Linked DNA regions of Pedobacter sp. W3I1. The protein of the gene in region 2 interacts with the protein of the main gene of each other region in a pairwise test. Links are inferred from orthologs where the notes say so. Each region holds a gene or a part of one and is shown on either strand. Other genes may lie near its edges.

What was found.
Region 1: the proteins of sucD (region 2) and sucC interact in binary tests that used the Escherichia coli proteins (3 or more experiments, as listed by UniProt). The link is inferred for Pedobacter sp. W3I1 from one-to-one orthologs.

What each region holds. Positions count from the first base shown.
Region 1 is NZ_JAUSXN010000001.1:4,744,883-4,749,671, forward strand. Bases 1-2,779 are described here. They hold sucC (ADP-forming succinate--CoA ligase subunit beta), read left to right. Parts: upstream 1-679; coding sequence 680-1,879; downstream 1,880-2,779. Other genes in these bases: QF042_RS19385 (hypothetical protein), read left to right, coding at 1-243; QF042_RS19400 (helix-turn-helix transcriptional regulator), read right to left, coding at 2,710-2,779. Also shown: more of QF042_RS19400, read right to left, coding at 2,780-2,916; QF042_RS19405 (DUF2975 domain-containing protein), read right to left, coding at 2,921-3,739; QF042_RS19410 (hypothetical protein), read right to left, coding at 3,742-4,329; QF042_RS19415 (DUF2975 domain-containing protein), read right to left, coding at 4,332-4,789. UniProt on the Escherichia coli protein: Succinyl-CoA synthetase functions in the citric acid cycle (TCA), coupling the hydrolysis of succinyl-CoA to the synthesis of either ATP or GTP and thus represents the only step of substrate-level phosphorylation in the TCA.
Region 2 is NZ_JAUSXN010000001.1:1,662,902-1,671,405, reverse strand. Bases 2,511-5,472 are described here. They hold sucD (succinate--CoA ligase subunit alpha), read right to left. Parts: upstream 4,447-5,472; coding sequence 3,574-4,446; downstream 2,511-3,573. Other genes in these bases: QF042_RS07165 (cupin domain-containing protein), read left to right, coding at 5,450-5,472; QF042_RS07175 (methionine-R-sulfoxide reductase), read right to left, coding at 2,665-3,168; QF042_RS07180 (septal ring lytic transglycosylase RlpA family protein), read right to left, coding at 2,511-2,519. Outside these bases: QF042_RS07190 (ribonucleoside-diphosphate reductase subunit alpha), read right to left, coding at 1-569; QF042_RS07185 (ribonucleoside-diphosphate reductase small subunit), read right to left, coding at 715-1,686; more of QF042_RS07180, read right to left, coding at 2,139-2,510; more of QF042_RS07165, read left to right, coding at 5,473-5,875; QF042_RS07160 (VIT family protein), read left to right, coding at 6,003-6,692; 23S rRNA (adenine(1618)-N(6))-methyltransferase RlmF, read right to left, coding at 7,019-8,035. UniProt on the Escherichia coli protein: Succinyl-CoA synthetase functions in the citric acid cycle (TCA), coupling the hydrolysis of succinyl-CoA to the synthesis of either ATP or GTP and thus represents the only step of substrate-level phosphorylation in the TCA.

The DNA of each region.
Region 1 (4,789 bases), 3.1 Mb from region 2 along the record:
TCAATTTTAGCTATTCCGTTAATAGCAATGCAGTTTACTAATGAAGTGGACTGGAAGCTATCCGATTTCGCAATCGCAGGCACCTTATTACTTAGCACAGGTTTGGCTATAGAACTTGTAATCAGAAATTTAAAAACAGGTACCCTAAGGACTGTATTACTCGTTGTTATTTTACTGGCATTATTCCTTATATGGGCAGAATTGGCTGTTGGTATATTCGGAACACCATTTGCAGGAAGTTAAAGGATACTATTAACCGTTTTGTTCGCACAGATTTAAGATAATTAGCGCAGAGGGAATATTTTTTTTTGCATTTGTTAGGAACCAACTTTGTTTTTAAGCCTGATTACAGCGGTAAGCCCGGAGCGTAGTGAGGACTTATAGCGGAAAGCAGGGCCGCCAGCCGCCACGAAGAACCGCCCTCTCACTTTCAAATAAAAAATCTCTGCACATATCTGCGAAATCAGCGGGACACCATAAACTAGCGCACATTACAGGCACTAATTTCCCGATTAACATAAAACGTTCATTTTCTGAAAAAATCGGCAATTGCTATTTGTTTAAAGGGTTTGAAATTGTAGCTTTGGGCAAATTTTGTAGCAAATGAACCCGATACGATTAAAATAATATTTTAATCGTAATAGGCTCCATCTGACAGATAAAACAAAAATATAAACAGATGAATATTCACGAATACCAGGGTAAACAAATATTAAAAAGTTTCGGTGTTAACGTTCAAGAAGGAATAGTTGCCGATACTCCTGAGCAAGCTGTTGAGGCTGCTAAGCAACTGAAAATAGATTACAATTCTGACTGGGTTGTAATTAAAGCGCAAATCCACGCTGGTGGTCGCGGTAAAGGTGGAGGTGTTAAATTAGCCAAAAACCTTGAAGAAGTTAAACAACGTGCAACCGATATTATTGGTATGCAATTGGTTACCCCTCAAACCGGTCCAGAAGGTAAATTGGTGAGTAAAATTTTAGTTGCTCAGGATGTTTATTATCCTGGTGCTTCTGAAACCAAAGAATTCTATATTTCGGTATTGTTAGACCGTGCAAAAGGCCGTAACATCATCATGTACAGTACCGAAGGTGGTATGGATATCGAAGAAGTTGCAGAGCATACGCCACACTTAATTTTCAAAGAAGAAATTGATCCTAAAGTTGGCTTACAAGGTTTCCAGGCACGTAAAATTGCTTTTAATTTAGGTGTTAGTGGCGCTGCACATAAAGAAATGGTTAAATTTGTAACCGCTTTATACAAAGCCTACGAAGCTACGGATTCATCAATGTTCGAAATCAACCCGGTATTAAAAACTTCTGATGATAAAGTAATTGCTGTTGATGCTAAAGTGAATCTGGATGAAAATGCTTTATTCCGTCACCCTGATTATGCAGCAATGCGTGATGTAACAGAAGAAGATCCGATGGAAGTTGAAGCAAGTGCATCTAACCTAAACTTCGTTAACCTTGATGGTAACGTAGGTTGTATGGTTAACGGTGCTGGTTTAGCCATGGCAACAATGGATATCATTAAATTGGCTGGTGGTGAGCCTGCTAACTTTTTAGACGTTGGTGGAACAGCTAATGCACAAACCGTTAAAGCGGCTTTCAACATCATTTTGAAAGATCCGAACGTTAAAGCAATTTTGATCAACATTTTTGGCGGTATTGTTCGTTGCGACCGTGTTGCTCAAGGTGTAATCGATGCTTATAAAGAAATCGGTAATATCCCTGTACCAATTATTTGCCGCTTACAAGGTACAAATGCCGAAGAAGCTAAAAAATTAATTGATGAGTCTGGCCTTCAGGTTTACTCAGCAATCGCTTTAAAAGAAGCTGCTGATTTAGTAACTAAAGTATTGGCTGAACAAGCGTAATAAGCTTAAAGTAAAAAGACTAAAGCTTAAAGCATTAATCACAATATACAAACCTTTCAGTGCAAACTGGAAGGTTTTTTTATTCCCCTCTTTTAGAGGGGTGTCCGCAGGAGGGGGTGTTTAACCTGATCTGTTTTTCTCAACACCATAGTGTGTAGATATGCAAAGAAAATACCTTAGATGGTCTAAATTATTTTGAAAATCAAGTTCCTGTTCTCTTCGGTTACGAAAGCCCTGCTATCACTACAATCTTTTTGTGATTGTCAGTCTGAGCGGAGTCGAAGCCCCTGCAACAAAAAGTATTTTCGTTCTATCAGGTTTATTTAACTTCGGTCCGTGGTGCTTCGGCAAAAAACCTAACGCTAAAATATTGAAGTCTTGCTACGCTCCCGCCCTATTAGGCTTCAGAAGTTAATCTGCGCGAAATTCAAGGATATCACCTGGCTGGCAATCTAAAGCCTTACAAATCGCCTCTAATGTTTCCAAACGAACTGCCTTTGCTTTGCCTGTTTTAGAGGGGTGTCCGCAGGACGGGGTGTTTAACCTGATCTGTTTTTCTCAACACCATAGCGTGTAGATATGCAAAGAAAATACCTTAGATGGTCTAAATTATTTTGAAAATCAAGGTCCTGTTCTCTTCGGTTACGAAAGCCCTGCTATCACTACAATCTTTTTGTGATTGTCAGTCTGAGCGGAGTCGAAGACCCTGCAACAAAAAGTATTTTCGTTCTATCCGGTTTGTTTAACTTCGGTCCGTGGTGCTTCGGCAAAAAACCTAACGCTAAACTATTGAAGTCTTGCTACGCTCCTGCCCTATTAGGCTTCAGAAGTTAATCTGCGCGGAATTCAAGGATATCACCTGGCTGGCAATCTAAAGCCTTACAAATCGCCTCTAATGTTTCCAAACGAACAGCCTTTGCTTTGCCTGTTTTAAGTATAGATAAATTAGACATCGTAATCCCTACGCGCTCACTTAATTCGGTTAACGACATTTTACGCCTGGCCAACATCACATCTAAATTTACAATTATGGGCATGGGTTTATATCGTTAAATCGTTTTCTTGTTTAATTAACACCGCATCCTTAATAACTTTGAACAGGATGATAATGATGATGCCTATTCCGACGTTTGGAAAGTTTACAGATCCCCCAAAATTAAATTGAAGATCAGCTCCTCCTTGATTCGAAAACCCGCCAATTAATGCCTTTGTTTCTAAGCAAACAGCAGGTATAATATTCCCGTTTATGAACATGCATGCCAATTCAAATAACTCTACAGAAATCAGTAATATGCCAATTAAAGAAATTAATTTAAAACTTCTCTTACAGAGAAAATCTCCTGTGAGATAAATATTAACTAATTTGATCAAAAGAACCAATAAAAGTATTACAACATAAATACGAATTTGAGCGTAAAAGAACCAAAATGCATTGTCAATATTGCTTTTAGAATGAAATTTTAAAAATACCGGACCACTCATTCTTAAACCATTATCAACAGTAATTTCATTTTCTTTATCAAGGACTACTAAAGTATTTGTAACCTTCCTGATTACAGCAGAATTATTTAGTGTTTCTCTATCAGATTTATAATAATCAGGATGAATCGTCTTTGACCGCGTTTCAAAATTTCCATTTTTGTACCATATGGAAGTATCGGGAATGGAAATACTTAAAGACATTGGCAAATAAATACCCGGCCCACCTATATCGCCCATTGCCCCACCACCCGGCATTGACATATAACGTTTCGTATTAAAAAGATATGAACCCAGATCCATTACACAAGTAAAAGACACAAAACAGATGAGAAGCATTAAAAATACTCTTATCACCCTTGCAAGTATTTTATATTTCATGATTATATCGTTAGATCGTTTTCTTGTTTGATTCTTCTTGTGTATTCCACAAACTGAAAGGCCACACTGGCTATTACAATGAGTCCCATAGGATAAAGACTGGAGAAACCATGAGTATGGTCGTGTTTGAATGCGCCACCTGTTAGGTTACCAACATAATTATCCATCAGTGCCATCCCTGTCAAACTGATCGCAAAAAACAAAAACACAACGATAACCAGTAGCTGGTAAACATTCTGCTCTTCCAACTTATAAATATTGATCAGTTTAAACTTGATGGCCAATAAAATGGCGGCAGCTAGTGTGAGGTAAAAAACTACGCTGCCACCACCATCGTTAAACATTTGGTTTTCCAATATGATGGATTCTATAAGGCTAGGTTTTATCTGAATTACGCCTATTTCACTATTGGTAAAATGAAATCCTCTTACATTAACCATGCTGGCCGGTAAATGCCTAGCAACATTAATATTTAGAATACCTTTATTGTAATCTATTATGGCATAAATACAGTGCGTTAAGGCTGAAACCAGGGCATAAACAATCAAGCTATAAGCAATGTTCCTTAAAATTTTTACAGTATTACTCATGCTTATATCGTTAAATCATTTTCTTGTTGAACTTCTATCCCTTTGTTTACAACCTGTACAATTATAAAAAGTACAACAGCCATAAAGAACCATACATCAGCGCCATCCATATTTAACGAGTGGAGGTTAGCAACCCCAACACCTTTTTCAGTTAACCAAATGGTAAACTTATACCCTAAATGGGCAAAAAAACCTATTCCAAGCACCAAAAAAGCCTGCATCAAAATAAAATGCTTCAATTCTAAACTGAATGGCCGAGAAATACTGAGCTTTTTATCGATAAATAATTTCACAATTAAATAGAACATGATTGCTTTTAGCACTGCAACAATAATCATAACGAGTGTAATGACCATGAAATACCCCTGATCAAATTTATAAACGCTTGACAAATAACCTTCTCTATCCCAAAAATTCCGCATCCCGTGTGGGTTTATAAACGATGTAATAATTGTATTAA
Region 2 (8,504 bases):
TAGGTTTTGATTGCGCTTTCGATATCTTCTTTGTGGATACCAACAGAAACACGCATAAACAAATGTTGCGGGCGCTCTACAATCTGACCGTTAACTTTTAAAAGGTAAGATTTTTCTAAAGTTTTAAAACCGAAATAATCGAAACCGAAATCGCGGTCATAAATGATAGAACTATCTAAAATGTCCTTGTTTTTTTCTATAATCTCATAAACATCATCAGCGATAAGCGGTGCCGCTTTCTGCGCTTTCGGGTCGAAATATTCGTACAACATTTTCATCGTACCCGAGAATGATTTAGTGGTGTTTTTATGTAGGTTGGAAACCGCAATGCGCGATGCCAGCAAAGCGTAATCAGGGTGTTTGGTTGTTAACGAGGCAGCAGTTTCTGCAGCAAGGTTATCCAACTCAGAAGTGGTTACACCATCGTATAAACCTTCGATAACCTTTTTGGCTACATCGATTGGATCTACCAGATCTGAATTTAAACTATAGCACAACTTTTGAATACGAGCTGTGATTTTGTCAAATTGCACCGCTTCTTTGCGGCCATCTCTTTTTAGTACGAACATATTTTATGAGATTAAGTTGTATTATTAAGTCGTGAGTATCAAGTATCAAGACTTAATCATCACTTTTGTATTTTTTGTTATTTATTTAATTGGTATCGAGTAGTGAGTATCAGGTATCGAGGTATAAAACCTTTTGCCATCTACCTTAAAAGTCTTCATCTAAAGAAAACGCCTGTTTGTTATTATCAGCAGAGGTTAATACACCGCTTTTCTGATAATCGCCAACACGTTTCTCGAAGAAGTTGGTTTTACCCTGCAATGAAATCATTTCCATAAAATCGAATGGATTGGTTGCATTGTAGATTTTTTTGTAACCCAGCTCTTGCAACCATCTATCGGCTACGAACTCGATGTACTGACTCATTAATTTTGCATTCATACCAATTAGCGCAACTGGTAAGGCATCAGTAATAAATTCTTTTTCAATTTCTACAGCATCACTAATGATACCATGAACTGCTTCTTCGCTCAATCTATTGCTCAACATGCTGTACAATAAACAAGCAAATTCGCAGTGTGAGCCTTCGTCTCTCGATATCAGCTCGTTACTGAAAGTTAATCCTGGCATTAAGCCACGTTTTTTTAACCAGAAAATAGAGCAGAAACTTCCGCTGAAGAAAATACCTTCAACCGCAGCAAATGCCACTAAACGTTCTGCAAAAGTGCCGTTTTCGATCCATCGTAAAGCCCATTCTGCTTTTCTTTTTACTGCAGGAACAGTATCAATAGCGTGGAACAAACGGTCTTTTTCTTCAGGATCCTTAATATAAGTATCGATTAACAGGGCGTAGGTTTCGGCATGGATGTTTTCCATCATAATCTGGAAACCATAAAAACAACGCGCTTCTGGCAATTGAACCTCACTCATGAAGTTTACTGCAAGATTTTCGTTCACGATACCATCACTAGCAGAAAAGAAAGCAAGGATGTGAGAAATGAAATGTCTTTCGCCATCATTTAAATTGTCCCAGTGTTTCTGGTCGTCAGAAAGATCAATCTCTTCTGCAGTCCAAAAACTAGCTTCGGTCTTTTTATACATTTCCCAAATTGCCGGGTACTTAATCGGCAAAAGCACAAATCTGTCTTTGTTTTCTTGTAGTAATAATTCCTGTTCCATACGCTGATATTTTTAATTCTATTTTAACAGAGCCGACAAAGGCACGCATCCATCAATTTTATATGATGATTGTAATGTCTTTTATCAAAACGCTGTTGTGAAAGTGCTAACCCTATTGCCTGGCAAACAACTGAGTTTTTAGTTAGGAAAATTTAAAATTGCAATCAGAATGATATACTCATAAATTACTAAAAACTAAGCTTTTATATTTGTTTTCAAGCGCAAGAAGTTAAAGAACTTTGTTATAACAAATATATATACGGTGGCCCTTTTTTGTGAATCAAAGTTGTTAACACCCCACCCAATTGCTGGGGAAAAACGATCAGTCGAATATCATTTTCAAGCGAAAAAAAAGCTAATCGTTTCTTTTCAAGGGTTTAGCAAACCAAAATGAGTGTTAATAACTTAAATTTGAGGGATATAATAAGCACTAAATAGAGCTAAACGGAGTATTACTCAACCATATAACTGAGGCTTACTTTAGCTATGCCTTTACTGAAGATACCGATCTGTTTTGCAGCACGTTCGGACAAATCTATAGCCAATCTTTTAGAGAAAGGACCACGGTCATTTACCTTCACTACTACCGATTTTCCGTTATCTGGATTGGTTACTGTAACCATAGTGCCGAATGGCAGGGTACGGTGGGCAGCCGTTAGTTTTTTTGCCCGGTATTTAGCGCCGCTGGTGGTTCGGCGGCCCTCGAATTTTCTGTGGTAATAAGTGGCGAGAACTGTTCTTTTGATGCTATCCGGTTCATTTGATGAATCAGAATTTTGTGCTTTACCTTGTAAAAACAGGAAACAAAAACTTAATAACAGAAGATACTTCATAGGCTAAAATTTTCTTTATCGAGCCTGCAAATATAAGCATTTAGTTTATAATCAATAATTTGTGGAAAAACAGCTTGATTTTGCACATTAAAAAAGGCGTACAACTTATTGCTGTACGCCTCTACCTAACCCTACTATACCCACCTTATTTTTTATCGGGCACGAAATTCATTGAGATTGAATTTACACAATGACGGGTGTCTTTATTGGTAAATCCTTCGCCCAAAAATACGTGACCTAAATGTGCACCGCAGTTGGCACAAACAATTTCTGTACGGGAACCATCGGCATCAGGAATACGCTTTACAGCACCTTTAATTTCGTCGTCGAAAGCAGGCCAGCCACAATGTGCATCGAACTTACTCTCTGAACGGTATAAGGCTGCATTACAACGTTTACAGGTATAAGTTCCTTTATCCGTTGTATGTTCATATTTACCTGTGCCAGGATATTCTGTACCTTTATTTACAATTACTCTTTCTTCTTCGGGTGTTAATGGATTCCAGTTCATTTTCTTCTTTGGTATGATTTGTTCTGTTTCCTTTGATTGTTTTATCTCTTTCTTATCTTGCTTTTGTGCACAAGCAGAAAGGCCTGTTATTAAAACAACAGCAGAAAGCAAAAATAGTTTATTTAACATCGTTTTCATACCTCAATATACGGTATAGATTCAGTTTTGGTTTGCTGGTTTAAGGGAATTACGTTGTATTTACAGAATAATGATAAATGTGTCTTTCTAGTTTGGAGTTGACAGTTAGGAGTTTTCAGTTTTGGGTACAGAGACCTCACCCTGACAAAGTTTGAGCGGTATGTTCTTTTTTGTATTCCCTCTCCTGGAGGAGAGGGAAACGAGGGCTGGTGGTTTAAACCTGAATTTTAGATTCCCGCCTGCGCGGGAATGACGGCATAAGAAGAAAGATGGCAGTAACACCCCAACTTTGTGTTCTTTGCGACTTAGTGGCCGAACACATTCTTCGCGAACTTTGCGGTAAAAAAACAAAAAAAGCGTCCCGAACCTAATCGAAACGCTTTTCTATAATGAGATTTTTAAATCTTATTTTGCTAATTCTTCTGCCATTGCAGCACCGATTTCAGCAGGACTTTCTACTACACGGATACCACACTCACGCATGATTTTCATTTTTGCAGCAGCAGTATCATCAGCACCACCAACAATAGCACCAGCGTGGCCCATTCTACGTCCCGGAGGCGCAGTTTGACCAGCGATGAAACCAACAACAGGTTTAGTACCGTGTTCTTTAATCCAACGGGCAGCTTCAGCTTCCATTCCACCACCAATTTCACCAATCATGATGATACCGTGAGTGTCAGGATCGTTCATTAATAATTTAACAGCCTCTACAGTTGGTGTTCCGATAATTGGATCACCACCGATACCGATAGCCGTTGTAATACCTAAACCAGCTTTAACCACTTGGTCTACCGCTTCGTAAGTTAAAGTTCCTGATTTAGAAACCACACCTACATGACCTTTTTTGAAGATAAATCCTGGCATGATACCAATTTTCGCTTCGTCAGCAGTAATTACACCTGGGCAGTTAGGGCCTATAAGCGTAACATCACGATCAGCAATATATTCTTTAACCTGAATCATATCCTTAGTTGGGATACCTTCAGTAATACAAACAATAACTTTAATACCACCTTCGGCAGCTTCCATAATTGCATCAGCAGCAAAAGCTGGTGGCACAAAAATGATAGATACATTTGCACCCGTTTTATCAACGGCATCTTTAACAGTATTAAAAACAGGCTTTTCTAAATGCAATTGCCCACCTTTGCCAGGCGTTACACCACCAACTACGTTTGTACCATAGGCCAGCATCTGCTCAGCGTGGTAAGTTCCTTCGTTTCCGGTAAAACCCTGAACGATAACCTTAGAATCTTTATTTACTAAAACGCTCATGTATCAATATTTTTTTGTGCAAAGCTAATATTATTGAACTGGAATTCAAATCTAAAACCATATTATTTAGTTCGTTTTTTCAGGAAAATGTAAGGAAATGGTTTATGGCAGCTGGAGTGCGCCATATGTTAAATCTCTTTAATAACTACTGTCATGCTGAGGCACGAAGCATCTGTAGCCGATGAAACAGATACTTCGTGCCTCAGCATGACAACAAATTCAGTGTTGCTGCTAGTAAAAAGTATCCGCCCCTGTTGCCTGGTTGCTGTCGGCAGGCGTTTGGCTATAAAAGATAAATGCTTTTTCGCACCATATTCAGAACAAGCCTTTCAGTTATAAACCTGACAGGAACGGGCATCCCGATTTAAGCACTATTTTTTGCTTTTTATGGTATGCTTGCTTGTTTCACAGGTTTCATCGGGATAAAGTGGATGGCAGGACAGAACCTGACCTAAGTACTACAAACCGTTCGTTTTCAAATCAAAAACATTAAGGCTTAGGGTAAGGAAATGAACAGTCTAGCGCTTTTGGAGGGCTGTACTCCCGCTCTCCGTTCTTTCCGATGAAAAATCGGAACCACTGCGATCGGGTTTAGTAACAAAGTGCTGGTGCTTGTGGCAACATGTCGGGAGCAAGCCTTTCATTATAAACCTGACAGGAACGGCAGCCTCCGATTTAAGCACCAGTTTATGTTATATTTTGGTGTGCTTGCTTGTTTCACAGGTCTTCTATCGGAGCTACAGTGGATGGCAGGGCGGAACCTGACCTAAGTAAACAAACCGTTCGTTTTCAAATCAAAATATCAACATTAAGGATTAGAAAATGAGCAGTTCAGTGCTTTTGGAGTCCACACTCCCGCTCTACGTTACTTCTGGTGAAGAACCAGAACCACTGCGATCGGGTTTAGTAACAAAGTGCTGGTGCTTGTGGCAACATCCATGCAAAACGCCTAAATTTACGTTTGAAGACTAAAGCTACAGACCAAATAATAAAAATCTATATCATGAAGAAATTAATTCCAATTATAACCGTTTTTGCTGCAGTTTTTATTTCCATTAATGCACGTGCCCAAAATAGCGATACAACTAAATATATCCTTCAAAACGATGTTGAAGTAGCTAAAGAAGAGCCAGGAACACATAACGGCGGTGGTAAAACCATCGGCTTTAACTTTTTTAGTGAGGCGAAAAGCCTGAAAACAGCATTCCGTAAAAGGATTTTAAAATCAGGATCCTCCATCGGTTACCATTTGCAAAAAGAGGATGAAATTTATTATGTGATTAGTGGTAATGGCACCATGCAGATGAACGGAAAAACTTTTGCTGTTAAACCTGGTGATGCCATTTTAACGCGCCCGGGCAGCTCGCATGGTATTGCCCCGAATGCGGGTAACGACTTAACCATTTTGATTGTTTACGAAAAGAAATGATGATATTCGAACCTAAACCATTTCCTCCCCCTTCGGAGGGGTAAGGAGAGTATAGCGCTATTTTCATCCCCCTGCCCCCTTCAAAGGGGGACGTTGGATACTACAACTAGAGAACAGATACCAGACAATGGAATTAGAAAAACATTACACCAATAGAACGGGCTGGCTAAGGGCTGCTGTACTTGGTGCCAACGATGGCATTATTTCTACAACCAGTTTGGTTATTGGCATTGCCGCAGCCAGTGATACGAGGAGTCCGATTGTTCTGGCTGCCCTGGCGGGCTTGGTTGCCGGGGCATTATCTATGGCTGCTGGCGAATATGTTTCGGTAAGCTCTCAGGCTGATATTGAAAAAGCAGATCTGGCCCGCGAGAAAATAGAACTCGAAACCATGCCTGAGGTGGAGCTGAAAGAACTTGCCAAGATATATGTAGCACAAGGATTGGATGAAGATTTGGCCATGCAAGTAGCCATCAAACTAACAGAGAAGGATGCTTTAGTAGCACACGCAAGAGACGAACTGGGTATTAACGAAATTACACAGCCCAAACCACTTCAAGCTGCTTTTGCATCTGGCGCCTCCTTTGTTAGCGGCGGAATCCTACCCTTTTTGGTTGCCTTTCTAGCTCCTATCAAATCGATGGTGTTTTATCAATATGGTTTTGCTATCGTATTCCTGGCTTTATCGGGTGCAATTGCAGCAAAAGCTGGAGGCTCCAATATGACTAAAGGAATAATCAGGATCTGCTTTTGGGGAACAGTAGCCATGGTAATTACGGCATTGGCCGGATATATTTTTGAGGCCAAAACGAGTTAGTTTTCAGTTGACAGTTTACAATTTCAGTAAACAGTTCTATACTCGCAGTACCTCTTTTTTAAAAAGCTTGACAGTTTAGGCGGTTAATTACTATTGCTCTTTACAACCCGCCTAAAGAATTTATATTCATAGGTTGGTCGGGAAATGTTTTCCCGCCCCTTGGACTGTGGATTTACAATCCACCTACAAGGATTACAAATCCTTAGCTCTTGAATCGGGATTGCAAATCCCGATTAACCTCGCAACCAACTAACGCAGAAAGCCGGACTAACTTTAATTGTTCATCCGGCTTTGATTTAGTATTTATTAGACTAAAGACTGTTGACTTAAGACTTAGGACTTTCTATTTTAGGGCTATCTGCTTTTGGTTTTGCCTCAGTTTTCCAGGTTTTTACCCATTCGGCCTGTGCAGCTTCGTCATGGAAAGTCCATGCCACGAAACGGCTTATTTTTTGTCCCTGGCTCATTTGAACGGTGGTTACCTCAAAAGCATTTGCTTTAACCAATGCGCTATAGATACTTTTTAAATTGGCACTTTTTGATACCAATGAGGTAAACCATAACACCTGATTTTTGATCTGCTCGCTCTGAATAATCATTTGCTCTACAAAAGCACGCTCGCCCCCCGGGCACCAAAGTTCGGCTTTGTTACCTCCAAAGTTTAATACATGCTTTACTTCTTTTTCCTTACCACCCAGGTTACGCCATTTCTGACGGGTACCCTGCTCTGCCTCTTTTAAAGAAGCATGAAACGGTGGGTTGCAAACCACAGCATCGAACCTTTCTTTACCACCTACAACACCTCTAAAAATACCCATTTTTGAAGATTGCTGACGGATTTCTACCGCTCCCTGTAAGGGTTTATTGGCTTCGATAATACGTTTTGCCGAATCAACCGAAAGTGGATCGATCTCAGTTCCGACGAAATTCCAGCCATATTCCTGGTGACCGATGATTGGGTAAATACAGTTGGCACCTACACCAATATCCAATACATTGATATTTGCTCCTTTAGGGTTTTTACCTTTATTGCTTGATCCTAACAGGTCGGCAACATAGTGGATATAATCGGCCCGGCCCGGAATAGGTGGACAAAGAAAATCAGCAGGAATATCCCACTGCGAAATGTTATAAAAATACTTTAACAACGCCCTGTTAAGCGCTTTAACGGCATTTTGATCTGCAAAATCGATAGAATCATCATTGTGTTCGTTTTTAAAAACGAAACGTTTTAATTCTTTTGAGGTTGCGGTAAGTTGTTTGAAATTGTAACGCGAACGGTGTTTGTTGCGTGGGTGTAACTCGCTTTTTTCTTTGCGGTTATTTTGTTCTTCTTGAGCCAATGTGTTATGGATTAATTAAACAAGCTGTGTGCATGTTTCTGCTGCAAAGATAGTTAATTAATTGGGAGTTCGGAGTTTTTAGTTTGGAGTTACCAAGCGCAAAAATAAAGCGATTGCCACTTTGAATTTGTTTCAAAAACCAAATAAAAAGGTTGAAGGCGGGAAGGTTGAGGGTAGAAGGTTTTTTCATAGGCTAAAAACAACGATTATTAGGAAATGTAGGGTTCTGATTTTTTGGCTTATTCAGTCCTGCTTTCTCTCCAGCCAATTTTGAAGGAAATTGGCGTCCGTTTAATCAGGTTTATTTAACCTAGGCTGGTGCCTGGAAAAACAACCCTGTTAGCTAAACCCGACAGAAGCGAGCATCCCGATTTTTTTCAATCGGGATAAAGCGGATGGCGGGACTATAGTACCTATGAAATACTATCCTTTCATTTCCTAAACCTAGAAATTATTTATGCTCAATACA